Regions from separate parts of the Radiobacillus sp. PE A8.2 genome, predicted to be linked through region 2. Evidence: riboswitches for the same ligand, from Rfam matches in the RefSeq annotation. Region 2 holds a riboswitch; the other holds the start of a gene.
The links. Region 2 has a riboswitch for S-adenosylmethionine ahead of ACI6MV_RS10805 (5-methyltetrahydropteroyltriglutamate--homocysteine S-methyltransferase). Riboswitches for the same ligand answer to the same signal wherever they lie in the genome.
Positions count from the first base shown of each region.

Region 1: another riboswitch for S-adenosylmethionine. It lies ahead of ACI6MV_RS24500 (PLP-dependent aspartate aminotransferase family protein); the one in region 2 lies ahead of ACI6MV_RS10805 (5-methyltetrahydropteroyltriglutamate--homocysteine S-methyltransferase).

Region 1 is NZ_JBJGXI010000087.1:521-5,725, forward strand. It holds gene ACI6MV_RS24500 (PLP-dependent aspartate aminotransferase family protein) at 1-1,290, opposite strand, end outside; SAM riboswitch class I at 1,449-1,556, opposite strand; gene ACI6MV_RS24505 (Hsp20/alpha crystallin family protein) at 1,729-2,220, shown strand; gene rarD (EamA family transporter RarD) at 2,268-3,197, opposite strand; gene ACI6MV_RS24515 (gamma-type small acid-soluble spore protein) at 3,531-3,719, opposite strand; gene cls (cardiolipin synthase) at 3,871-5,205, shown strand, end outside.
Region 2 is NZ_JBJGXI010000017.1:18,902-41,104, forward strand. It holds gene ACI6MV_RS10740 (beta-glucosidase family protein) at 1-1,082, opposite strand, end outside; gene mgsA (methylglyoxal synthase) at 1,373-1,792, opposite strand; gene ACI6MV_RS10750 (glycosyltransferase family 2 protein) at 1,967-2,983, opposite strand; gene ACI6MV_RS10755 (hypothetical protein) at 2,997-3,632, opposite strand; gene ACI6MV_RS10760 (beta-glucosidase) at 3,663-6,083, opposite strand; gene ACI6MV_RS10765 (glycoside hydrolase family 3 N-terminal domain-containing protein) at 6,224-9,097, opposite strand; gene ACI6MV_RS10770 (LysR family transcriptional regulator) at 9,358-10,242, opposite strand; gene glf (UDP-galactopyranose mutase) at 11,051-12,154, shown strand; gene abc-f (ribosomal protection-like ABC-F family protein) at 12,223-13,854, opposite strand; gene ACI6MV_RS10785 (SDR family oxidoreductase) at 14,215-14,865, opposite strand; gene ACI6MV_RS10790 (YkvA family protein) at 15,042-15,479, opposite strand; gene ACI6MV_RS10795 (peptidylprolyl isomerase) at 15,651-16,319, opposite strand; gene ACI6MV_RS10800 (serine hydrolase domain-containing protein) at 16,344-17,522, opposite strand; gene ACI6MV_RS10805 (5-methyltetrahydropteroyltriglutamate--homocysteine S-methyltransferase) at 17,782-18,882, opposite strand; SAM riboswitch class I at 18,978-19,079, opposite strand; gene ACI6MV_RS10810 (histidinol-phosphatase) at 19,348-20,154, opposite strand; gene ACI6MV_RS10815 (tyrosine-protein phosphatase) at 21,059-21,832, shown strand; gene ACI6MV_RS10820 (M56 family metallopeptidase) at 21,964-22,203, opposite strand, start outside.

The DNA.
Region 1 (5,205 bases), on a different contig from region 2:
GCCAGTTGCGATAGCAATAGCTTGGTCTAGGTCGCTAATAATATCATCTATTGACTCAAGACCAACAGACAATCGTATTAAATCCTCTGTTACACCGCTGCTTTTTAAGCTCACTTCATCTAATTGCTGATGTGTTGTTGATGCAGGGTGAATAATAAGTGATTTAGCATCGCCGACATTCGCTACGTGTGACCATAAGCTGATGTTGTCAATTACTTTTCTTCCAGCTTCTCGGCCACCTTTAATACCGAAATTAACGATAGATCCATAGCCGCCACCTAAGTATTTGTTCGCTAACTGGTGGGAAGGATGTTCTTCTAAACCTGGATAAGATACCCACTCAACACTTGGGTGATTTTGCAAGTAGTTTGCTATAGCTTTTGCATTTTGATTATGTCGATCAAGTCGCAAATTCAATGTTTCTAAACCTTGTAAGAACAAGAAAGCATTTTGTGGACTTAACGATGGTCCAATATCTCTTAATAATTGAACACGTAATTTAATTGCAAATGCTGGTGGTCCAATGTCAATACCAAAACGGATGCCATTATAGCTATCATCTGGTTCGATAAATCCTGGGAATTTTGGATTGTTCCAATTGAATCTTCCACCATCAACCACAACACCGCCGATAGATGTGCCGTGTCCGCCTATCCATTTTGTTGCGGAGTGTACAACAATATCAGCACCCCAGCTTATTGGTTTGCAAGCATATGGACTAGCAAAAGTATTATCGATAATTAACGGAATATCATGTGCGTGTGCAATCTCACTAACAGCCTCAATATCAAATACGTTCAAACTAGGGTTGGTAATTATTTCTCCATAAATAGCTTTGGTCTTCGACGTGATCGCAGCTCGGAAATTTTCTGGGTCAGAACCGTCTACAAATTTAACGTTTATACCGTATTTTGGCAAAGTCTTGGCGAACAGATTATAGGTACCACCATACAGATTACTATCGGCAACGATTTCATCTCCAGCGCCAGCAAGATTGAATATTGCTAATGTGATTGCAGAAGAGCCAGATGCGGTTGCAACTGCTGCCACACCGTCTTCAAGTAACGCTATCCGTTGTTCAAAAGCATCAACCGTTGGATTCATAATCCGTGTATAAATATTACCTGGTTCAGCTAGTGCGAATAGATTTTGGGCGTGCTCGGTATCGCGAAATACATAGGAAGTTGTTTGGTAAATCGGTACAGCACGTGAACCAGTTGTTGGATCTGGTGTTTGCCCTCCGTGTAATAATTGTGTTTCTGTTCCTTGGAATTGAAATGAATTTGTCATAAGTACATCCTCCTTAAATTTTAAAAACTGATGACACATGTGGTGCGACTAACAAGCAAATTTTCTGAAATCCTGGGTCGTGATGTAGATGTGTGAGAAGAGAGAGGGGACAAAAAAGCCCCCTTCCGAAGAAGAGGACTTGAAATTACCGGTTCCTCCTCTTATCTTTCAGATTGTTACATCTGTAGGATTTGGCACCATTTCAAGTACTCTTGACGGTTGCCGGGCTTCACAGGGCCTATTCCCTCAGCCTCTCTTGATAAGAGATATGCGATTAACTTAATTGGATTATAAATGACTAAAAACAGTGCGTCAACCATTTTTTTCAAATTTTCAAATAATAATGATTAACTTGATCCATATAAACGAATGCCTATACTCATTAGGGTTCCATTACATAGGTTAAAGTGTAGGGCGCAAAACAAGGAGGTTAATCGTATGGCAGAGGAATCTAAATATTCATCTAAACGATCAAAAAGGAATGTAAGAAATAATACAAATACGTCACCAGATTTTCTTCGACAAATGGATGATTTTTTTCAATTGAAACCAACGAACAATATCATGGCCTCAATCGATTCTTTTTTTCAAAACAATACACCGCAGAAAAGTATACCGGTAGATATGTATGAAACCGATAAGGAATGGATCGTTGAGGTTGATGTACCAGGTGTAAACAAAGAAAATATACATCTAGATGTTGTGGGTGATCGACTGAAAATACGTCTATCGAATGATCAAGATGTAAAAAAATACGATGAAAGCAATAGTTACTATCATAGAGAACGACGTTATTATCAATCGGAACGTGAGGTAACACTACCTTATGCTGTCGATAAAAAAACAGCCAAGGCTAAATACAGGAATGGGGTACTAGAGATTCGTGGCCCGAAAAAACCGCGAACGGATTATAATCTTGATATTGAATAAAGCTAATAGGGTAACCTATTAGCTTATTTTCTTTAAAAAGCCATCTGTTAGCTTTCGAGCGATTTCTTATAGGCAGATTTTGCCTCGAGCTTTTTAAACCATTTTGTACGAGACACGGTATAAATGGTTAAAGCTGTCCAAATACATACAAAGGCTACCAAGTGTCCCTGTGTAAATGCTTCATGATACATAAATACACCTAAAATGAGCATCAGCGTTGGTGCGAAGTATTGTAAAAATCCGACCATCGATAAAGGAATTCGCTTTGCGCCACTAGCAAATAATAGTAACGGAATGGCAGTGACCGGCCCAGCTAAAATTAACCAAGTTGTGTTCGTTGACCATATGGTTGGAAATGTACCAGTTTGAAATTGTGTACTAATCAAATAGATAAGTGCAATTGGTAAAACGATCACCGTTTCTATCGTGAGTCCGAATGTTGCACTGATGTCGACAGTCTTTTTTAATAGACCGTATACACCGAATGATAATGCTAGCATAATTGATACCCATGGAAAAACGCCAAAACTGAATGTTAAATATATGACACCTACAGCTGCTAATATAAAAGAAATAACCTGCCATCGGGTCAATGTTTCTTTTAAGATAAACATGCCTAACAAAATGCTTACGAGTGGATTGATATAATAGCCAAGGCTTGCTTGAACCACATGATCACTGTTAACAGCCCATATAAATAACAGCCAATTGATACTAATAACTATCGATGCTATGGTGATGCCAATAAGTTTCTTTTTATCTTTAGCAATGAGGATGCATTCACGAATGAAGTTATTCCACTTACCAGTTAATGCTAATAAAATTATCATGAAAATAAATGCCCAAACGATTCTGTGGGCAAGCACCTCTCCGGGAGATGTGAAATTTAACTGCTTCCAATAAATTGGTAGAAATCCCCAGAGGATATATGACCCAGCTGCATAAACGATTCCCAACTTAAATTCTTTATTTTCCATTACAGATGACCTCTTTTTTAATAACTCGAATAGAATAAGTTTAGGTTTGTATTACTAAAAAAGCAACAAATTAAACTGAATCTAAGAAAAGCGCAGAGCGCCGCTTAGAAACGTAGCGACTGGAGTGAATCGACTGAGATAAAGGAATCATGCCCCCGCAAAGGGGGTATGTCGACGTTGGACGACAAGTCCGACCTTAGTCGACTTTCGATAAAACCTGAATCAATGATGACTTATCGTAAGGCGGTTCGTGAAGTCGCCTAGTTTCTGGCACTCGGAGCTAGACACAAAAAAGCCCCTCACACGTACTTAACTAGGTGTGAGGGAGATTGTTTACTTCTTACCTTGAATTTCTCGTCGAACTTTACCTACGTCAGTGGTACTATACTTTTTTGTACCATGACCACCAGTAGTTCGTGCAATAAATGCTTTGGCTTCATTATAGGACATACCAGATTGGCTATTTAAACTTTTTACTGAGCTAATATTTGTTCCAGCTACTGTAATATCTTTGTCTGACATATAATCATCCTCCTTTTATGCTTATTATTTTCAACTGTAAGGTTTCTATGTTGACGAAAAAAATGTAGCTGTATTCAATCGATATTTGGTTGTATGTGCTATTATGGTAGGTAGCAATTCATGTTTTCACTTGGGAAGGGGAAATAGAAGGATGAGTTGGATTCCCTATATTTTTGGTTTTATTATTTTTATGAATATCTTGTTAGCTTTGGCGATCGTATTTTTGGAAAGACGTAATGCAACATCTACGTGGGCATGGCTGATGGTTTTATTATTTATCCCGTTAATGGGATTTATATTGTATTTAATTTTTGGAAGAAGATTAAGTAACAAAAAGATTTTTACATGGGATACGAAAAGTAGGCTCGGTGTGAAGCGAGCAGTACAATCTCAGTTGCGTGGATTAGAGGATGGGTCCTTTGAAATTAGTAATGAGGGAATGATCCCATATAAAGATTTAATCTACTTACACCTACGTAATGATGATGCGATTTTCTCGCAAAATAATGAAGTAGAAATCTTTACAGATGGTATTAAGAAATTCAATGCACTCATACAAGATATTGAAAATGCACATGACCACATCCATTTATTGTACTATATCATTCGCCACGATGAGCTTGGACAACGCCTGGCTGATGCGCTCATTAAGAAGTCCAAGGAAGGTGTACAAGTAAGAGTACTATATGATGACCTTGGATCGAGAAGCTTGAGTAGGAAGTATATTAAGCGGATTAGAGAAGCGGGAGGCGAGGTAGAATCGTTTTTTCCATCATTTATCCCAAAAGTAAATTTTAAAATAAACTATCGCAACCACCGCAAACTAGCCATTATTGATGGTAATATCGGATACATTGGCGGTTTTAACATTGGGGATGAATATTTAGGCTATAATAAGCGCTTTGGCTATTGGCGCGATACACACTTGCGAATGATTGGTAATGCTGTTCATCATATGCAAACAAGATTCATTTTAGATTGGAATCAAGCATCAAGGCATCACATTTCTTATGAATCTACATATTTTGTATCGGAACCTGCCGGAAATGTAGGAGTGCAAATTGTTTCTAGTGGACCGGATTCTGAATGGGAGCAAATAAAAAATGGATACATAAAGATGATTATGGAAGCAAAGGATTATATATATATTCAAACACCGTACTTTATTCCAGATGAAAGCTTAAAAGATGCCTTACAAATAGCCGTCCTTTCCGGTGTTGATGTACGAATTATGATACCTAACAAACCAGATCATCCATTTGTGTATTGGGCAACTTTTTATAATATTGGTGAGCTATTAACTGCTGGTGCAAAAGCTTATATATATCAAAATGGCTTCTTGCATGCAAAGACAATCGTTGTCGATGGCAAAATCGCTAGTGTCGGAACGGCGAATATAGACGTTCGAAGCTTTCGGCTGAATTTTGAAGTGAATGCCTTTATTTACGATCAAGAAATTGCAGAAAAGCTTGTACAAGCGTATAAA
Region 2 (22,203 bases):
GTATGATCCAAGATTGTCGGATTTACAATCGATGATCCCGCACCCTGGTATCGTGCATCCTTTGCAAAGTCTCCAATTACAGCAATTTTTTTACCAAATTTAAGGGGTAATAAATTTCCTTCATTTTTAAGCAGCACAATCGACTCTTCTGCAACCTTTTGAGATACTCTATGATGCTTCTCAACATCAAATTCTAATTGCGGCTTTCTTAATGCTTCTGTTGTTGTGAAAATAAGGTCAAGCAATCTATCTACGCTTTCGTCCAATACTTCTTCTTTTAGCTTGCCACTTTTAATTGCCTGAACAATTTCTTTATCCGTTTCTCCTGCAGTGGATGGCATTTCTAATTCATTTCCTGCTAAAAGTCCTGCTACACGGTCATTGCTACCACCCCAATCGGTAATAACAGTCCCATTGTATCCCCATTCCCCACGTAGAATGTCCTGCATTAAATGCATATTTTCATTCGTGTAGGTTCCATTTAATTTATTATAGGAAGACATGATTGATTTTGTCTTTCCTTCTTTCACAGCAATTTCGAAAGCGGTCAGATAAATTTCTCGAAGTGCTCTCTCATCCACAATTGTATCAATAGACATTCGTCGTTCTTCTTGATTGTTTACAGCCAAGTGCTTCACACAAGCTGAGACGCCGTATGACTGAATGCCTCTAATATAACTAGCTGCCATTTTACCGGCAAGATAAGGATCTTCACTGAAATACTCAAAATTTCTGCCACATAGTGGATTTCTTTTCATATTTACACCAGGGCCAAGTAATACATTGACCTTCTGGGCAATTGCCTCTTCTCCAAGGTATTCTCCTACTTTTTGCCCAAGCTCAGCATTCCAGCTATTTGCAACTGTCGCAGCTGTTGGATAGCAGGTTGCTGGAACACCAGCATTAAGACCAGGCTTGTCTGATGCCGCTGCCTGTTTTCTAATACCATGTGGTCCATCAGCAAGAAACATACTTTTAATCCCAAGGCGTTCATTATCTTGAGACTGCCAGAAATCTTTCCCCGACATTAAAGATGCCTTCTCTTCTAGAGTCATATTTGCGATTAGTTCATAATATTTCATGTCTTATCCTCTTTTGTATTTTAGACGTACCAATAACTAAGGTACAACAAAACACCTGTATTTAGTATTGTGATTTCTAGCAACATAACTATAAGATATTCTACTATAGAATCTATATATTTTCTAATACTTCTTTCCATGTAAATCAAAAGTATAATGAATTCATCGTCTTTGATTTTGTTGAATATAGGCTGAAGGATAAAAAATAGTAAAATCTAAAAAAACAGGAAAACCACTAGGTTCCTGCTTTTTCGTATAAATAAATCATCAATTTTATATTGTTTCAGTGATTATTCAACAGTATCCTCAAGTTTACTATGAATGATGTCACGCCAATGCAGATCACCATTTTTAAGCCCCTGAATCAAAATTTCAGCAGTCCCCATATTTGTAGCTAAAGGAATCTGGTAAACATCACATAGACGAAGTAAAGCTATAATATCTGGTTCATGTGGTTGCGCTGTTAGTGGATCTCTAAAGAAAATAACAGAATCCATTTCATTATTAGCAATTAATGCACCAATTTGTTGGTCTCCACCAAGCGGACCTGATTGAAACCGGTAAATTGACAAACCTGTTGCATCCATAATTCGTTGACCTGTTGTCCCAGTTGCAAATAATTGGTGTTTGGATAATACCGGCTGATATGCTACACAAAAATTGATTAGATCCTGTTTCTTTTTATCATGTGCAATTAATGCAATCTTCATCTTTATAGTCCCCTCCACTTTGTAATACTTAACTTTTACCACTTCTCTATAGACCAATGAGAACATCTTATAAGATGTTCTCATTGGTTTTCTTATTACAAATTTTTTCAACATGCAATACATGTTAACAAAGAAACTATAATGACGGCAGTAGGCATTCAAAAATCGACTGTATTAATTAAATCCTACTAATCTTTGTGATATTTTGTATGCCCCCACTGAAATACTTCGTCCAGCTTTTCCTGGTAGATTTATTAATTGCCCCATAATCCCATATTTAAGATTATGATACAACTGTTCATCTCTATTTTTAATGTATTTCCATAACTCTTTTTTCTTCTTAAGATTCTCTTCTGTTCCAGAACGTATTAATAAAATTGCTGATACTACTGTTACAATTTCCAAGTGTCTTAGCATATAGTCGCGAAGCATTAGATTATTAATATTTTCTAGCTCAACCTGCTCAATCATAAGTTTATTCACTTTAATTTGTTGATCAATACGTCTAATCATAATACTTTCTTGAACGGACTGATCTTCCCTGCCAATAAAGTACCTGTATAAATCTACATTTACATAATATATCGTATTCACATGTACAAGTGGTGTATATACATATAGATTGTCTACATAAAAGGTATGTTTTGGCAGTACTAAATCGCAATCTCTTAATAGCTGTGTTTTGTATATGACAGAATGCATTAATATATATTGTCCTTTACGAAAAGGCTTCATGTCATCCCAGGTGAATATCGTACCTTCTGGAAGAGCATTATCATATTTCATTATTTTTTTATATTTCGCGCCTTCTTTTTCATAAACAAAATTACTGATAATTAGATCAACTGATTTTCCTTCAGTCACAAAACCCCTTAGCGTCTCTAATATTTTCATATAGGCTCGAATATCTACCCAGTCGTCACTATCCACTACCTTAAAATACAATCCGGATGCATGTCGGATACCTGCATTTACAGCTTCTCCGTGCCCACCATTTTCCTGATGTATCGCTTTTACGATAGTCGGATATTTTTTTGCATACTCAGTAGCAATACTAGCTGTTTGGTCGACAGAGCCATCATTCACTATCAGTAACTCTACGTCTTCTCCCCCGGGCAATAGGGATTCAATGCAATATCTCATATAATCTTGTGAATTATAACAAGGTATAACTACTGATAATAACTTCATACTCACACAACCTTTACTTTGCCTGCTCTTCAGGCTTTTGTTTGAAAATTATTTTAAATATTGGGAAGAATACCCAGAATGCAATCGCACTGTTAATAATCATCGTAATAACATCTGCTGTCGTTTCCCCTACGGCACCCATTTCCCATGTGTTCATGAACAGGTTATAGATCGGAGCTTTATAAAATCCTTGAGCAGCAGCTGCTCCAATTGTAATTATAATATAAGCAATTAGGTACCAAAATGCGGCAGTCCAAATATTGCTATTTGATTTAAATGTAATACTTCTTTGTGCAAAGAAGTTAATAATTTGTGCGATCGCAATTGTTATTTGTACAGCAAGAAAATAAGCAAGTCCACCGCCACCACCAACTGAAAGTGCACCAGCTGCATAATCAAATACATAGTAAGGCGTACCGTCTAAGTTGGTTCCGAACTGTAATATTTGAAAACTAGTTGATACTAATGATGTTTGTGCGAAAATACTTTTAAATACAGGCATTAAAACAAGTTGTAGTACTGTCATTCCATTGCTCAATAAAAAGAATACTAGAAACTGTGCAATGTTAGGATGCTTTTCCTTGTATCTTTTCCAAAAGCTCATTGGTCCAGAAATGTCTTTTTTATTTTTTACATTGTCATTAATCATTTTACATCTCCTTCGTCGCTATTACTAGTGTTAATTAATGTCTTTTGCGACTTTTAACATCTTTTTTCTTTCTTTTAAGAAGTGTTTAATACCTTTAAAGAATTGCCCATTCACGATCATCAAGATTCCGTCCAACATTGACATATTGATAACGCCACCAGTCATTCTTGACATACCTCTGAACGGCATATGATAGACAGACATCATGATAAGGTTAGCAGTTTCTCTTTTACCTATTTTTCTCAAGAACCAATGGGAGAATTTTATTAATTTAAATGCAAATCTTGCAAATGCACCCTTTGCATACTGACATTGTGCAATCGTATCGTTGTATCCTAGTCGTTTTGTACGGTCCCACGTGGAAACAGGAACTTTTCTTCCAAGTAGGTTTTCAAACTCTTCTTTACCTACTTTGTTCGGTTTACCAGCATAATAGGATACAAGTTTATCTTGATCATATGGCAGTACTGCACCTGTTCCTTCTACAAATATGGAAGCTTCCAAACGAATATCCGCACTTGATGTACCGATCATAATGTTATAATCTGCTGTTTCAACTTCCCACTTATTTGTTTTTACATTGAAATAACGGAAAGTTCTTTCATCAAATGAGATTGTAACTGATTTTGACTCACCTGGTTGCAAGAATACTTTTACAAATCCTTTTAACTCTTTATTAGGTCGGAAAATGTCCTCCGATTTACTTCCAACATAAAGCTGCGCAGTCTCCATACCAGCAACACTTCCATTATTCTTGATAGTAAAGGTCACTCCATCTTTGTTTACTTCGATATCAGAATATTCGAAGGTAGTATAGCTTAGCCCATATCCAAATGGAAATAGTACATTAACATTGGCTGTGTCGTAATAACGATACCCAATATACATCGCTTCTCGGTACTCTACACTTACTTCCTTGCCCGGAAATTGGTGATATGCAGGGGTATCTTCATATCGAATTGGGTAAGTTTCTGCTAACTTCCCAGATGGATTCACTTCTCCAGTCATAACTCTAAGCATAGCTTTAGCTCCTGCTTGCCCACTTAAATAACCATGTAATAATCCCTTTACTTTGCCAATCCAAGGCATTTCAACTGCAGAACCACAAGATAAAATCGCTACAATATTCGGATTCACTTCATACAATGTGTCTATTAAATCAATTTGATTTTGCGGAATTTTCATATTTTGTCTATCTAGCCCTTCCGCCTCTGTTGCTTCATCTAAACCAATATATAAAAGAACTACATCTGCTTTTTTAGCTAGTGCACATGCTTGTTCTATTTTTTTCTTGCTTTTCTTTCCATAACGTTCAAAACCAGGTTCAAAACCTACATTAGTAAGCTCTGATTCTTCTAAACAATCTAATGTATTATCTAAAATTGTTGGATTAACAATCGATGATCCAGCACCTTGATAACGTGCTTGTTTTGCAAAGTCCCCGATAACCGCAACTTTTTTGTCTTTTTTGAGCGGCAAAATATTTCCTTCATTTTTAAGCAGTACAATTGATTCTTCTGCAACCTGCTGTGCTACACGATGATGCTCTTTTACATCAAAATCTTTTTGTGGATTTTTAAATACTTCTTCTGTATTAAACACAAGGTCAAGTAATCGATCCACTGCCTCATCTAAAAATTTTTCTTGAATTTTGTTATTTCTTATTGCTTCAACAATCTCTTTGTTTGTTTCTCCTGCAGTTGTTGGCATTTCTAGTTCATTACCTGCGATCAGTCCTGCAACACGGTCATTACTTCCGCCCCAGTCGGTAACAACTACACCATCGTAGTTCCACTCATCGCGTAAAATTTCTCGCATTAAATGAATATTTTCATTTGTGTAGGCGCCATTCAACATATTATAAGAAGACATAACCGTTTTTGTGTTTCCTTCTTTTACTGCAATTTCAAATGCTGTTAGATAAATTTCACGTAACGTTCTTTCATCGACAATAGTGTCAATTGACATACGACGCTCTTCTTGATTGTTTACGGCAAAGTGTTTCACACAAGCCGAAATTCCATGTGACTGAATTCCACGAATATAAGCAGCGGCCATTTTACCAGCATGATGCGGATCTTCACTGAAATATTCAAAGTTCCTTCCACATAGTGGGTCTCTTTTCATATTAATACCAGGTCCTAGTAAAACGTTAACCTTTTGGGCAACAGCTTCTTCACCGAGATACTGTCCGATCTTCTCTCCTAGCTCTGTATTCCAACTATTTGCAACTGTTGCAGCTGTTGGAAAACAAGTAGCTGGTAAACTTTCATTTAATCCTAGGTGGTCTGCAGCTTCTGCTTGCTTTCGAATACCGTGTGGCCCGTCAGCTAGAAATATACTATTTACACCTAAACGTTCAATGTCCATCGTCTGCCAGAAATCTTTACCTGACATCAAAGATGCTTTTTCTTCAAGTGTCATTTTCTTTATAAGATCTTTATATTTCATGTCCCCGATACCTCTTTTTGTATTTTAAGCGGTACCTCATAATGAAGTACCGCTTATATACTTATATTAGATGATACTTGTTGCTAACTCTATAAACTTTTAGTTGATAGTCTAATCATCTTCAAAAACTACTATTTAATTTATACAGTAACTTGTTCTTCCTCTTCTTGTTTTCTTTTACGGAAAGTGAAGAAGAATCCAGCTGCAATACCTACCACCACAAGAGCATCTACGATAATTGTGATCACTACCCATGCTGGTGTATCTGTGCTTAAACCATTTTCCATTGCTCTACTATTTCCAACTGTGTTAAGAATGTTCTTCGACGCGTCTCTTAACGCCCATAATGTGTCATTGCTGTCTGTATTCACTTCTGGAACACCAACTGGAGCTGCACCAGTAAGAAGTAAGTCGTTTCCTGCACGTACAGCTAGTTCCACACTCATGTAAGGATAAGCGTTAATCATATAGAAATCTGTATTAACCATTCCTGTAAAGCCCCACTCATTACGTAGTGTTTCTACAAGAAGTGCAGAACTTGCACCAGCCCATGTATTACCTACACTGTTGAAGGCAGACATTACACCACTTGCGCCACCAGCTTTAACTGCGATTTCAAATGGTTTCAAGTAAACTTCACGAATTGCTTGTTCGTTACTCCAAGTTAGAACACCTAATGTACGGTTTGTTTCTTGGTCATTTAATGCATAGTGTTTAATATAAACATATCCACCTTGGTCTTCGAACGCTTTTGTTACAGCCGCTGCCATTAAACCAGAATGAACGCCATCTTCAGAATAATACTCGAAGTTACGTCCAGCAAATGCTGAGCGGTGAATGTTCATTGCAGGAGCATACCAACCAGTTGTGTTATACGCAGCTGCTTCCTTGCCAATTGCAGCACCCATTTGCTCTGCAAGTTCGAGGTTCCAAGTAGATCCAATCATTACCTCTGACGGGAATGAAATACCAGAAACATTCGATGAAGAGATAAATGCACTAATTGCAGCTGGTCCATCTAAATCAATTGTAGCTGGTTTACCTACTGAAACGACCTCAGCAGTTTTATAACCACCATGAGTTACCAAATTCACCATGTCATTCACTGTTAGCTGGTCAAGTAATTCGTTCCAGCTTTCATCGTTAACGTCAACACCCTTAAATTCATCAAGTGTTAGACCGTTGTCAGCACCTGTAGTTGGTGCATCTTCATGTGTGTCTGCTGGCACATCGTAACGTTTACTGTTAAGAAAATCGACAAATGATTGTTCAACTAGTCTACCTTCTACTTCTTTTGTATCACCTTCAGCAGTAGTTACAGTAAATGTTTCGTTGTTGTCAATAACATCGATATTTTCAAAACCATTTGCTCTTGAAAGATACGTATCGATACTTCCTTCACCTGTTACTTGTTCATCAAATTGGTTTACTGCTACTTGTAAATCCGAAGATCGTCCCTCTTCGTTATAAATTATTTCAGAAAGTTCTTTTGTTGCTATATCTGCAATCTTTTCATGAGAGTTTTTCATTAGTGAAATTGTATATTCACCTGCTTCAAGCACATATGAACCATTATCACTAAACACACCTGCATAATCATAAGAAGCCATATCTTCTACGTTGAAAGTAAGTGTAACTGTTTCTGATTGACCTGGTTCAATTACATCTGTTTTTTCAAACGCCGCTAGATCAATAGAAGATTTTTCAATGCTTCCTGTGTATGGTGCACTGTAGTAAAGTTGTACTACTTCTTTACCAGAAACAGATCCAGTGTTCGTTACATTTACATCTACAGAAATTTCTGTATCGTTCCAAACAAGACTGTCTTCAACAACTTCTTGTTCAAAAGTTGTATAACTTAAACCATAACCGAATGGATAAACAACTTTCTCTTCATAGTTAATTGCACCTTCTGAAGCTGCGGTTTCATAATATTTGTAGCCAATGTAGATACCTTCTGTGTAGTCTACATAAGTTAAACGCACGTTACCTTGATCAAATGCTTCAGAGTAACTACCATCTTCGTTTTCAAGTACGTAGCTGAAATCACCAAAGTTTGTCATTGATGGTTGATCAAGTAAATCTGTAGCGAATAAATCTACTGTTCTACCGGAAGGATTCACCTCTCCAGATAAAACTTTACCAAGTGAAGCAAAACCTTTAAGACCTGGCCCTGCGATATTTACTACACTCTTAATTTGATCATAATCTTTAACCCAATCAAGTTCAAATGTGTTTGCACTGTTCACAACAACTACTACATTTTCAAAGTTTTCTGTAACAGCGTCGATCATACCTTGTTCTCTGTTACTTAATTCTAAATAGTGTTTATTTAAATCCATGTCATCTTCAAAACCGTAACGGTTTCCACTAGCACCAAATGTTCCGCCTTCACCATTAAAGGTATCTGGACCTTCTAGGCTTCTTGGAAGGTCTGCACCTTCTCCACCAGAACGAGCAATAAAGATCACTGCTGTGTCAGAGTATTCTTTTGCTTGTTGCATTCTTTCGTCCGTGTAGAATTCTTCTGGTGCCGGTTCAGGAATTGTCCAATCTTGACCGTTCATTCCAACTATTGGTCTTGTAAGTCCTGTTTCAACATAAGCGTTGTATAGTTCCTCGTTCACCTCTATACCAGAAGCTTCCAGTCCTTGTTTAGGTGACGTTGCAGCTGACGCATCAGATTCACCAGATCCGGTACCACCGTAAATTGGATTAGTAAAACTCCAACCGAATACGTTTACTTTTGTTCCATCAGCGAAAGGTAAAGCGTTTTCTTCGTTTTGCAAAAGAACAATACCTTCATCTGCAATATTCTCAGCTACTATTGTTGATTCAGCACGAGCTTCTTTTGCTTCGTCACTCGTAATGTCTATTTCTGAAAAATACGCTGTAATAACATCTGAATAGTAATTTAATGCAACGTTTGCTGCGATTGCAATTACTAATAAAGTTCCTAGTATGGAGCCCCACATGATACGGAACTTTTTCTTACTCATCTTCTTCTTACTCATATTTTTTCCTCCTAATAAATTAAATAAAATAGGTTATGACTGCTTACCAACTAATTAACCTGCCCTCCTGTTTCTTGGTTATATACCGCTTTCATTGCTGCATCATGTTTTTTGTATATGCTTTCATGATTGCAAAATTAAGATTAACCCATCACTAAAAAAATTACTATCAACCAAGAGTTAGGGGGGTAAACTTTTGGTTGAATACACAATAAAAAAGCCGTTATCAACGGCTTTTTAGTGTGATGCTCATTAATTTGTCAATTATTTTCTTTAATAAAATCCTTTACAAAACTTTGAAACAACGAAACGACTTTTGTCTGAACACCTCTTCTTCTCGTTATTAAATATATATTTTGCGGTATTTTTTCCTTCAATCTTATTATCTTTAAATGATCATTATTAATTGCCTCTTCAACAAAATCTACAGATACAGCTACATATCCACTTACTTCACATAGTCTATGCGCCGTTAATATACTACCAAATTCATGAATAATGTTAGGGGTAAATCCAAGTTCTAAGCATTTAACCATCAAACTATGCTCTCTGCCCTTTTCAACCGACTTCAGGACCATGGATTCATTTTCCAGTTCTACCAATGAAATTTCATCATTTACTGCAAGCGGATGACTATTTGAAACCACTATTACTGCCTCACCGTGTTTAATCAGGTCGAATTCATAGTCCGCTACTTCTCCATCCCCCATAATTAAGGCTGCGTCAATCTCTTCTTCAAACTCTTTGTCAACTGAATATTCATCTGGAAGTTCTGTTATTTTGATTTGAATATCTGGATGGAGCGCAGAAAAACTATATAGCTTATCGACAGGGTATACTAAGGTTGTAGAATACGTTACGACAACATTTAACATACCATTTTGTCCGCTTAGAATACTTATTTCTTTTTTAATATCTTCCATAAGATATAAGATATGCCTTGCTCTTGCATGTAGCAACTCACCAGATTCGGTTGCTTCCATACCACGTGAACCTCTGTAGAACAACTCTGTCTCTAATTCCAGCTCTAATTGCTTTATTGTCTTGCTTATCCCCTGAGGTGTAATAAATAAATCCTTTGCAGCTGCAGTTATACTTTTTTTCTCATAAACCTTTATGAAATATTCTAATGCTTCTGTATGCAAGTTCCTTCATTCCTTATTAATTCATAAAATATTAATGTAAGTATAGCATATTTAATAAACATTCGACGTAATTTTTCTTTTCTCGACATTGAGGGATATGGTACATTAAGAACTTGAGTGACTTAACTTATTAGAATTGCAATAACCAATTTTGGTACCGAATACTTATAATCTTGTTACACTAAACATATTGCTGGAATAAATTAGTTCCAAACTATATGTTGGTATAGAAGGATGGATAAGGTAATGAGAAAAGCGCAGAGCGCCCGCTTAGAAACGTAGCGACTGGAGCGAATCGATGATGACTTATCGTAGGGTGATTCTTGAAGTCGCGTAGTTTCTGGCACTCGAAGCTAGACAATTGTACAAATTTATATGCTTTCTTACCTTATTAAATTGATTTTATTTATATTTTTGAACAAGGGTCTTATCGTAGAGTTTGTTGCTTTTTCAATTTCATAATTGAAATAAAATAAGACGAACCTGGAAGGGTGTTTGTACCCGCTCCGGAAGTCCACTTCGCTACAAACGGGATTGCTCTTTCCGTCAGGTGATTGGAGATCCAGGCAGTCGACTTCAGCGGGAACAACACGGGCTGAATATCCACTCAGAAGCGTTCTTAGGGACTACGATTACTCATCCCAAAGAAAACTTTTGCTTTTGAGCCGTGCCATCGGAAAGCGACTGCTTGGAGCCGAAATCACGAGCGTTACGTCGGAGTTTAGGGATTTTATACAATAACAAGAATCTTTTAATAACAGCTTTTAAGTAACAATGTCATATTCATTCTAAATAGGGGGTTTTATTCATGTATGATTATTTAATCGTTGGCGCCGGGTTATTCGGTTCTGTATTTGCATATGAAGCTAAAAAGAGAGGTAAAAAATGTCTCGTCATCGATAAAAGAGATCACATTGGTGGTAACATATATACGGAAGAAATTGAAGGAATTAATGTTCATAAATACGGCGCGCACATTTTTCACACCAATAACAAGAAAATATGGGATTATGTGAACAACTTTGCTGAATTCAACAGATATACGAATTCTCCTATTGCAAATTATAAAGGGGAACTATACAACCTCCCCTTCAATATGAATACATTTAATAAGTTGTGGGGGGTAACAACTCCAGCTGAAGCAAAACAGAAAATAGAAGAACAAAAACAGGCGTCTGGGATTAACCAACCTTCCAACTTAGAAGAACAGGCGATTTCTCTTGTTGGAACAGATATTTATGAGAAATTAATTAAAGGCTATACGGAAAAGCAATGGGGAAGATCGGCAAAAGAATTACCTTCCTTCATTATTAAACGTCTACCTGTTCGCTTTACATATGACAATAATTATTTTAATGACAGATACCAAGGTATCCCAGTTGGTGGGTACAATGTGATTATTGAAAAAATGCTAGAAGGAACAGATGTCCGGCTCAACGTTGATTTTTTCAAAGAAAGAGAAGCGTTAGAAAGCTTAGCAAAAAAAGTAGTATTCACTGGCATGATTGATCAATATTACGATTATCAATACGGCGTGTTGGAATACCGTAGCTTACAGTTTGAAACAAAGGTAATAAAGGATACAGATAACTTCCAAGGAAATGCTGTTGTCAATTACACCGATAAGGAAACACCTTACACACGGGTCATTGAGCATAAGCATTTTGAATTCGGTACACAGGATTCAACCGTTATTACTGAAGAATACCCAATGGAATGGAAGCCTGGGGACGAGCCTTATTATCCAATTAATGATGAAAAGAATAACGGCGTTTATAAGAAATATAAAGATTTAGCTGATAATGAGACAAAAGTTATATTCGGTGGCAGGCTAGCTACTTACAAATACTATGATATGCACCAAGTTATTGGAGCGGCGTTAGTAACGATTGATAAGGAATTTACTGAATAAAAGGGAAAGAGCTGCGTTAAATTACGCAGCTCTTTTCAATATAAGGTCCGGTCTTCCTTTTTAATGCATCACAAAAGTTCATTAATTTTTTTCGACAGCTCCTTAAACTTCTCATCAAGCTCCGTGTAAGCCTGTTCGCCATGTGTCATAAAACTGAGTTTACCTAACACCTCTTGCCTTTCTGTTTCAAGTTTCAAGCGTAATTCACTTTGGTCATCTGTTTTTTGTGTTTGCCCCTGCCATTGCTTTTTGATGCTATTATTCGATATGACGAGCTTGCTCGTTGTTGTTTTTTCCAGAAAATAGCGGTCATGCGATACTACAAGAAGCGTACCCTTATAATTTGCCAGTGTATGCTCAAGTTGCTCACGTGAAGGCAAATCCAAATGGTTTGTCGGTTCATCCAGAATCAGTACATCCTTCTCTTCAAGGATATAGGCCATTAGTTTGCACTTCACACGCTCACCCATGCTCATGTTGCCAATCGGCTCTGTCCACTGTGACGCAGTAAAACCTAAATGTTTCATTAAATTTTGAACCTTCCCTCTTGCTTCGAAGGTTTCTTTATAAAAAAGCTGCTCTGGCGTCTTTTCAAGTGGGAGATCAAATACTTCTTGTGTTAAATAGCCAACGTTAGCAGATGGTGACATCCACACATCTCCTTGGGCTTGATCTAGTCTAACAAGAATTTTCAATAATGTCGTTTTCCCACTACCATTAGGACCAATAAGACTTACTTTCTCTCCATGTTGGATTGTAAAGTTGACATTATTAAACAACAATTTACCTTCAAAAGCTTTTGAAACGTTCTTCACTTCCAAGAAACGTTTTCCAACCTTATTACTTGCATTCATTGAAAATTGAACCGTGTACTCGGCATCTAAAGGTTCTGTTTTTGCTTTTTCAAGCTCTTTTTCAAGACGCTTCTGTTTTGATTTAACTTGAGCATCCATGCGTTTTGCTTTGACACGATAATGCTCCTTATAGCCATCTTGTTTTGTTGACTGGGCATGCGCTTTTTGTGACCAAGAGGTAAGCTCTTTCATTTGCCCTTCGATTTCTTCAACCTTCTTCTGTTGCTTTTCATACTCGCGTTGTTGGGTTAGTCTTTTCAATTCACGGTTTTTCATATAACTCGTATAATTCCCACTGTGTTCGATTAGGTTTTTATCTTCAATCGACCATATCTTAGTCGCAACCGCATCTAGGAAATAGCGATCGTGAGAAACTAATATAATTGTTCCGTTATATAGTTTCATTTGATCCATAAGAAGCTGTGTACTTTCCGTATCAAGATGATTGGTTGGTTCGTCTAATAATAGCAAATGTGCAAATTTTGCAAAGCCATGTGCCAATCTAGCTTTCAACTTTTCTCCGCCACTCAAGCGAGAAAAGTCATGACTTGGCACCTTCCATTTTTTCAGAAGTGTGGCTTCTGAAGAAGTTACTTCACCGGGAGAATAAGCTTCCATTTCTTGTTCAAGCCTTACTACTTTTAAATTATCCTGCAACCATTGAAAATGTCCGCTCGTAGGTATGAGGTCATTGCTAATCAGTTGCAACAAGGTAGACTTACCTGCACCATTTTTACCAATTACTCCAATAATATCCCCTTGCTGCACACTAGCATTTATTTTTTCAAAAATATTTGTATTATTGATTTCATAACTAATGTTGTTTAATTTAAATAATTCTTTCATCCAATCTTCCCTCTCTTTAAGGGAGAATAAAAAATCCTCCCAATAATTTGGAAGGATTAGCCGTACCACTACAATATCAAATAAGCTATTTACGTTGATAGCTCGACAATACACGTATGGAAAAAAGGGCAGACTAATCCTATTTCGTTAGATTTGAAATATGCAATTTCAAATATTCCTGAAAATAAGATTAGTTTAACATCGTCCACCCATCACCCTCTCAAAAAGTATTATATACATTATAGCATAAGAAAGGTGCGTTTGTCTGTCCTTAATTGGTTATCAAATATACGCTTAAATCTGTCAATGCTTCATAAAAATAACGTCAGCACCACTTCTTTCGGTGCTAACGCAAGTAATTTATATTGATTTAACTGCCTCATTGAGCGGAGAGGTTCCAGATACTACTTGAAATTCCTTACCAATTGTTGTGTTATTATCTAGACTACCAAAAATAACAGCTGCGACATCTTCACGCGGGACCTCTCCACGTTCTACTTCGGTAGCGACTTCCACTTGTCCTGTGCCATCTTCGTTCGTAAGGGCTCCCGGATGAATAATTGTATAATCTAAATCAGTCGCTTTTAACCATTCATCTGCATAGTGCTTCGCAGCTACATAAGGTGCGAAGGCAGAAGGTGCAGCTTGTATTGCTTCACGGCTCGTATCAAAAGAACTTACCATAATAAATCGTTTTACTTTAGCGAGTTTAGCGGCCTCAATTGTTTTCACTGCACCATCTAGGTCGATTAGAATAGTCTTATCTTTTCCAGTGTGCGGGCCAGAGCCAGCAGTAAATACAATTGCATTCACGCCATCCGCAGCTTTAGCAATATCTTCAATTCCTTCTTCTAAGTCCACAACTGCTGTCTCGGCACCTAATTGTTCAAAATAAGACGCTTGCTCTTGTTTGCGAATCATCGCTCGAGCCGTATGATTTTCACTATCTTGAATCAAGCCAACAAGATGTTTTCCTATTTGTCCATTTGCTCCAACAACAAGAATTTTCATTGTTTCAACCCCTTCTGAATAATTAGACGATCTTTATAAATAATGAAGTAAGTAATTATCCATTATTTTATATTCCCTATTTTTATGCTGATAATCATGTTTTGTCTTCTACTATCTAGATTCATTTTCAACCGTCTAATTCTGAATTAGACAAATCAACTTTTATCCAATACTTTTTAATTCTGTTCCTTTTTCCATTCTGTGAATTTGTCAATATCACTTTTCACTTGTCTCATCGTAAAAGCAAGAACTGCCGCATCGTCCGTGAAGCCTAACCCAGCAAGAAAATCTGGTATCGCATCTACGGGCATTACGAAATAGATAATAGTCCCTACGATCATTACTAGTGATTTATAGGGAATATTGCGGTAATCACCTTTTACATAAGCTCTGACAAGATCGACCATCGCTAATAAATTCTCCCAAACTTCCTTTACAAAGCCCTTCTTGGCGTCTTTACTTTCAGCCTTTACTTCGGCATCCTTTATTAAATTTTCGAGCTTCTCTTTATCCTGCAAATACTCCTTGGCTTTTCTATTTGCTTCTTGTTTTGTTTCATTTAATTTTTCTGCATCGATATTTATATCTTTAGCTTTTTTACGTTTCCAGAACATATATAGCCTCCTATCTATTTATTCGCGATATAGGTAAAAAGCAGAAGTCCCCCTTTGATGAGGCTTCTGCTTTTCTAGGATGAAGCTCGTATATTCGCTCCATTTTCTACTCTGTAGAAGTAAAAGTCAATAAACACCTATAAACTACTGTGTAACAGTAGCCTGTCCTGTTTATTCCACTTTCTCCGGCTCAGGATAGTCGACGCCTTTCGTATCTACTTCTACCGTCTGCATTACTTGGTCGTCTTTTGGTTTGTCTGCGTTATTTCGCTCACTTGCTACAATTTCGTCTACGACATCAATTCCTTCGATTACTTTTCCAAAGGCAGCATAATCTCCATCAAGGTGAGGGGAATCTGCTACCATGATAAAAAATTGTGATCCCGCTGAATTTGGATCCTGAGAGCGCGCCATCGAAATAACACCACGTTCATGAATCAATTCATTCGTAAATCCATTGGAAGAAAATTCTCCTGGAATCGTGTACCCTGGTCCGCCACCACCTGTTCCTTGTGGATCGCCACCTTGGATCATGAATCCTGGAATCACACGATGAAATATCACCCCATTGTAGTACTCTTTTTCAACTAGTGAAATAAAATTCGCTACCGTGTTTGGCGCAACATCAGGATACAATTCTATCTTGATTTGACTACCATTTTCCATTGTAATCGTAACAATTGGATTTTCTTCTACTGTCGGGTACTCAGCCTTTTCTTTCGGTTCAGCAGCTTGTTGATTTTGGTCGGTATCTGATTCAGATTCCGTTCCAATGCCACAACCTGCGGCGCCGATTAACAAAATAAATGATAGGACTAACAATATATGTAGGGCTTTCATAGTAACCTCCGTTTGATATTCATGCTAGTAGCACGAGCTTAATATAATATTACGCAATTTTCTCGTTAGCGTGGTTGTTCCTGCATCTTTTTTCTGCATCATAAATAGAAGTGTAACATCTTCATTCGGACAATTACAAAAATAGGCACCAAGCCAACCGTCCCAACCATACTCTCCAGGACTTCCGAGATCTCCAGCTTTAGTCGTATCCGCCATAACACGCATTAAATTACCATAGCTATGCCCAGCAAGTGTACCCCAAAGGTCAAAGTTCTTCTGTTGCGTTTGGTTTAGTGTTGCTGACGTCAAATAGTTAACGGTTTTAGGACGTAAAATCTGCACGCCGCCCAAACTTCCTTGATTCATTAGCATCTTCGTAAATCTTGCATAATCATCTATTGTAGAAACTAGTCCAGCGCCACCAGATTCAAATGTAGGATTTCTGTCCATATGATGTATGATTCCTAAATGGTTTCCGGTATAAAGCTTCAACCCACCATTACCATCATCTGCATACGTTTTCACAAGTCGCTCTCTTTTCTCACCAGAAAGCCAAAATGCTGTTTCCTTCATTTGAATTGGTTCAAATATTTCCTTTTTCAAAAAATCTCCAAACCGTTGTCCACTAACTACTTCAACAACAGCCCCAAGTACGTCAGCTGACGTTCCATATCGCCAGGAAGTACCTGGTTGGAATGCAAGTGCACCTTTTCCCAATTTGTTCACTGCTTCTACTGTACCAATCGGAGAATCTCCTAATAACTTAGAATCGATCTCCTTAAAAACAGCCTCTGTATCCAGTCCAGCTCTATCTTCTCCACCATAAACTAACCCTGAGGACATTGAAAGTAAATCTTTTAGCGTAACTTCACGCTCTGCCGGAACCAAACGTCCGCCAACATCAACCATCTGATTTTTAAATCCTTCAAGATAGTTACTTACCGGTTCATATAGATCAATTTCACCTCGTTCTAACAGAATCATCACTGCCGTTGCTGTTACAGGCTTAGTCATGGAATACAATCTAAAAATAGAATCTCGCCTTATTGGAATTCCTGCTTCTCGATCAGCCATACCATCTTCATGATAAAAGATTTCTTTACATTCTTTAATAACCAACATATTTGCACCAGCAATATCTTGATTTTTTATTGCTTTTCTTAGTACTGTTTTCGCTTGATCAATACTCTTTTTATCCAACAATTATTCCTCTCCTCCTACTGCTTCTAATCTGGTTTCCGTTAGTCATGAGAAGACATTTCTTGTACTCACTTTTCGCTCTATTATACTATGAATGATGGTAAATTGTACGAAAAAATGCGTACGGTTGATCACTATATATATAAAGATGTTTTATCAATAATCTAACAAAAACCTTGAAAGGCATCTGCCAATCAAGGTTTCTAAAAATAAGTAAGTATCTTCTCAAAATCGTTTTCATAAGAAAATATTTATAATAATGTCACCATATTCCTTTGGCTACATCGACAATCAATTTTAATTTTTGCCATTGTTCCTCTTCGGTTAATTGGTTGCCATGATGTGTAGAAGCGAACCCGCATTGTGGACTAATACACAACTGCTCTAGTGGAACATATTTAGCCGCTTCCTCAACACGTGCTTTAATCGTTTCTTTATCTTCTAGTTCGGCAAATTTAGAAGTAAAAACACCAAGCACAACTTTCGGACCGCCATTCGGAATGTATTCTAATGGGGCAAAATTACCAGATCGTTCATCATCATACTCCAAGAAGAAGCCATCAACCTTTTCTTTAGCAAATAGTGTAGGTGCAATCAAATCATAGCTGCCAGCAAACGCCCATTTTGATCGATAGTTTCCGCGGCATAAATGCGTGGTTACAACTAAGTCCTCTGGCTTTCCTTCCAACACACCGTTAATTACTTTTCGCGCTAAATCAATTAAAAATTCACGTGAGTATTTTCCCTCATTAAATGGGATATCTGGTGAAGACAACCCTGCAATATATACATCATCCAACTGCAAGTAACGAACCCCTGCTTGATAAAATGCTTCAATAGCGTCACGGTAGGTTGAAATCACATCACTCGCATATTCTTCAATATTTGGATAGATGGATTCATCAAGAATGCCTTTATTAAACAATTGGTTCGGACTCGGGATTGTTTGCTTTGCTACTGCTCTGCCAGCGACTATTTCATTAAACTCCACAAATTCTTTAATATGTGGGTGATCTTGATTAAATGAGACTTTTCCAACTACACGTACATCATAACGCTCTGTTTCTTCTCCTTTAAATTGAAATCCTTGTTCTGGTACATAACCTTCCACACCATTTAAATGCTCTAAAAAATCCGTATGCCAAAATCTTCGTCTGAATTCACCGTCAGTAACTGCTTCTAATCCCACTTCAATTTGTTTATCGACAATTCGTTTTATTTCTTTTGTTTCAATATCATGTAATTGTGTTGCTGAAATTATGCCTTCAGCAAATTGTTTTCTCGCTTCGTGAATGCTATCCGGGCGAAGCAAACTCCCAACATGGTCAGCTCTAAATGGTGCTTTTGTTAATGTAATTGACATAAAATCTCTCCCTTTTTCATTTTAATTTTTTGGCGTTATTTCAAATTTAAAAAGACCCTCTCACAAGAAGAAGGTCTTTAAAATATCAAACATTCTTCTTATCTGTAAGCTAAAACCTTTTGGACTTAGCACCATGTCTTAACGACTGGTTGCTGAGACTTCACAGGGCCAAATCCCTCCATCTCTCTTGATAAGAATAAACTATTAAATTGTGTTTTTCTTCGATCCATTTATCTGTAACTAAGTGTAATCCAATTTATTAAATATTACAACAACTTTTTTGGATAAATTTTCAAACATGCAAAACAACTTAATTAAGTGAGTCAATTTCATAATTACCTTATACAGCTATCTGCATCCGTACATTTTTCGGAGACAGTTTAATCCAACTAAATGTGGATGCAGATAGCTGAAAATGAGTATTATGAAATTGGCTAACGTAGTTAGTTTGGCACATTCCTCAAACTAAAGACCTGTCATATACCTTTCTTTTTGCACGAAATATGCCCATTCCTTATAGCCAATTTCTTTCAAGCGATGTCTGACTGCATCAAAATCCTCACCAATCCGCTCAGGTGTATGGGCATCAGATCCGAATGTTACTTTCACGTTATGAAAAAGCGCTCGCTCTAATATGTCATCTGCTGGATACCAGCCACCACAATCCTTTGTTTTTCCGGATGTGTTTATTTCAATCGCTACATCTGATTGGCCAATAATTTGTAACGTATGATCAATAACATTTGTTTCAATTTGAGAAAATGCCGGATAAAACCCTTTCATCGCGTCGATGTGACCGAGTATTTGAAACAAGCCGCTTTTCGCAGATTCCTCAATCAAGGCATAATAATTTTCTTTCAATTGGACTCGCTGCCTCGATGTTAAGTTATCCCAACGACCCTTTTTAAAAATATTGACATCATCTACATAGTGAACAGATCCGATAATATAATCAAAAGCATGATTCGCATATATTTCACCGTAAAGATTGATATGATCCGGGAAAAAATCACTTTCAACACCCAATAACACATGAATCTTATCTTGATACTTTTGCTTTAATCTTAGTACTTCATTTATGTAATTCGCGAATTCACTCTTCCCCATTGCAATTCCAGGGTATAACTGTTCTTCTTCACTATAAAAATATGGAGAATGATCAGATATTCCAATATATCCCATTCCATAATCAATCGCTTGCTTGACATAATCCTCAATTGTACCAATTGCATGACCACATCGTTCATGATGTGTATGTAGATCGAATTTAATAGAGTTTGACACTTTTATCTCCCCTTTGTTAAGAAACATATTATTACCTGAAAAAGCTTATACAGTTATCTGCTTCCATATATAGTTCAGAAACGGTTTAATCCGACTATATACGGGTTCTATAGTTAAGAATCAGTATTATTAAATTAATTTTTAACTATGACTAAATCATACCATATTTTTTATTTTAGAAATGGTATTTCGATTAGAGTATTCACTAGCGTAATTTATTAAATTGATACATCCATCATTTTCAAAATACTTTTGTAGACACTATTAATACAATGGTGCTTTGGAAATTAAATGCAGATACAAATGGATACTACTTGTTATAAGAGTAAGTGAACAAGTAAAACGGGGCCAGACCAAACGCTGACCGATTGTCTTAATTCACATTAGAAATGGGTACGAGTCCTTAATCAATTCCAATACATTAAGATTCGGAAAATTTTCAATGTTGCACTAAATATGAAGAAAGATAGGATAAACAAAATTACACAAACGAGGTCTGCTTGAACGCTCTAGAAAAAAACCCATGAAGGGACGTGAAGCAGCGCTGGTCCAAACATTAGGATCGTAATTGGAACGATTTCTCGTTCTGTTAGACGAAAATCCTTTCTAACTTTAACTTGTGACGGTATAACGTCTTGGCTATCTATAGTCACTATTATTTGAAAAATTTGCAAGCAATTTAGAGATAAAAGATTTTAATATTCTACGATAAAACAAGGGGCCCTTTTTAAAGGACAACCTTACTACATTTGACAGCGAAAACTAGCATATTCATTTTGGATCAAACATCAATGTCTAGTCGAAATATAGTGTCCTGACTCATGATCGACATCTATAGTATAATAAACTTCAAAAGTTTTATAGATAACTATAGAGAATCGAGGTAAGAGCTATGCAGAGTACGTTACGGGAGATAAAACTAAATGGTAGTTTTAATTTTAGGGATTTAGGTGGCTATGAGACAAAAGATGGTCGTCGTGTAAAAAGGGGGATTCTTTTTCGTTCTGGTAATTTGAGTCTATTAACTGAAGACGATCTAAAGGTTGTTAATCAACTAGGTATTAAAAAGATTTGTGATTTGCGCGGAGTGGATGAAATCGATAAATTCCCGGACCCTATCCTTGATGGAGCTACATGGCATCACACACCAATTCTTTCAGATGAGCAAATGTTAGGACAGGTTGGCGAACAAACGTCATTCGCTGATGTACTTAGAAATACGAAACCAGGAGAACTATTACTTCATCTAAATCAAAATATGGTTTCCTTTAAAAATGCCTTTCAACAAGTATTTAAGGTGCTATTAACGGAGACACATACGCCATTATTATTTCATTGTATGGCTGGAAAAGATAGAACAGGTGCTGTAGCTGCATTGACACTAAGTATTCTAGGTGTTTCCCGGGAAATAATTGTAGAAGACTACTTATACACCAATGAAACATTAACGCAAATGAATACTAATTTCGAGAAAATCGGGTATAATGATCTTCCTAATATTGACAAATCTGTACTTGATGCTTTGTTTGAGGCTCGTGCTGAATATATTGATTCCTTTTTAGACGGTATTGAAGCCAATTATGGTAGTGTTGAGATGTATTCAAAAGAAGTACTAGGACTATCCGATGAAGCTATTAATCTATTAAGATCAAATTTGTTAGAGTAATCATTTCTTCCTAGCGAGTTACTTTTGTTATTGCCATTTGAATGGCTAGCAACATACCTCGCTTTGTTGTTCACTTATAGTAATCACATTCATAGAAAAAGCATCCCAAGCGGGATGCTTTTTCATACTATTTAATTTCCTGTTAAAAACTGCTGTAATGCATCTAAATCATCCCGAAATATATCGAGGCTTCCGTATGTTTTCTCCATATCCACCCTTGCAAAAGTAAATAACGTGTCATAAGCAGACTTGTCTAACTCTCCACTTGATGGGGTGATTCGGTATGCGAAGGTCACTTCATCAAGGTTATCGATCATCGTAAATAACACGAATGCGTTCGTTGATGATTTTGCTTCCAATTCAGAGTCTAA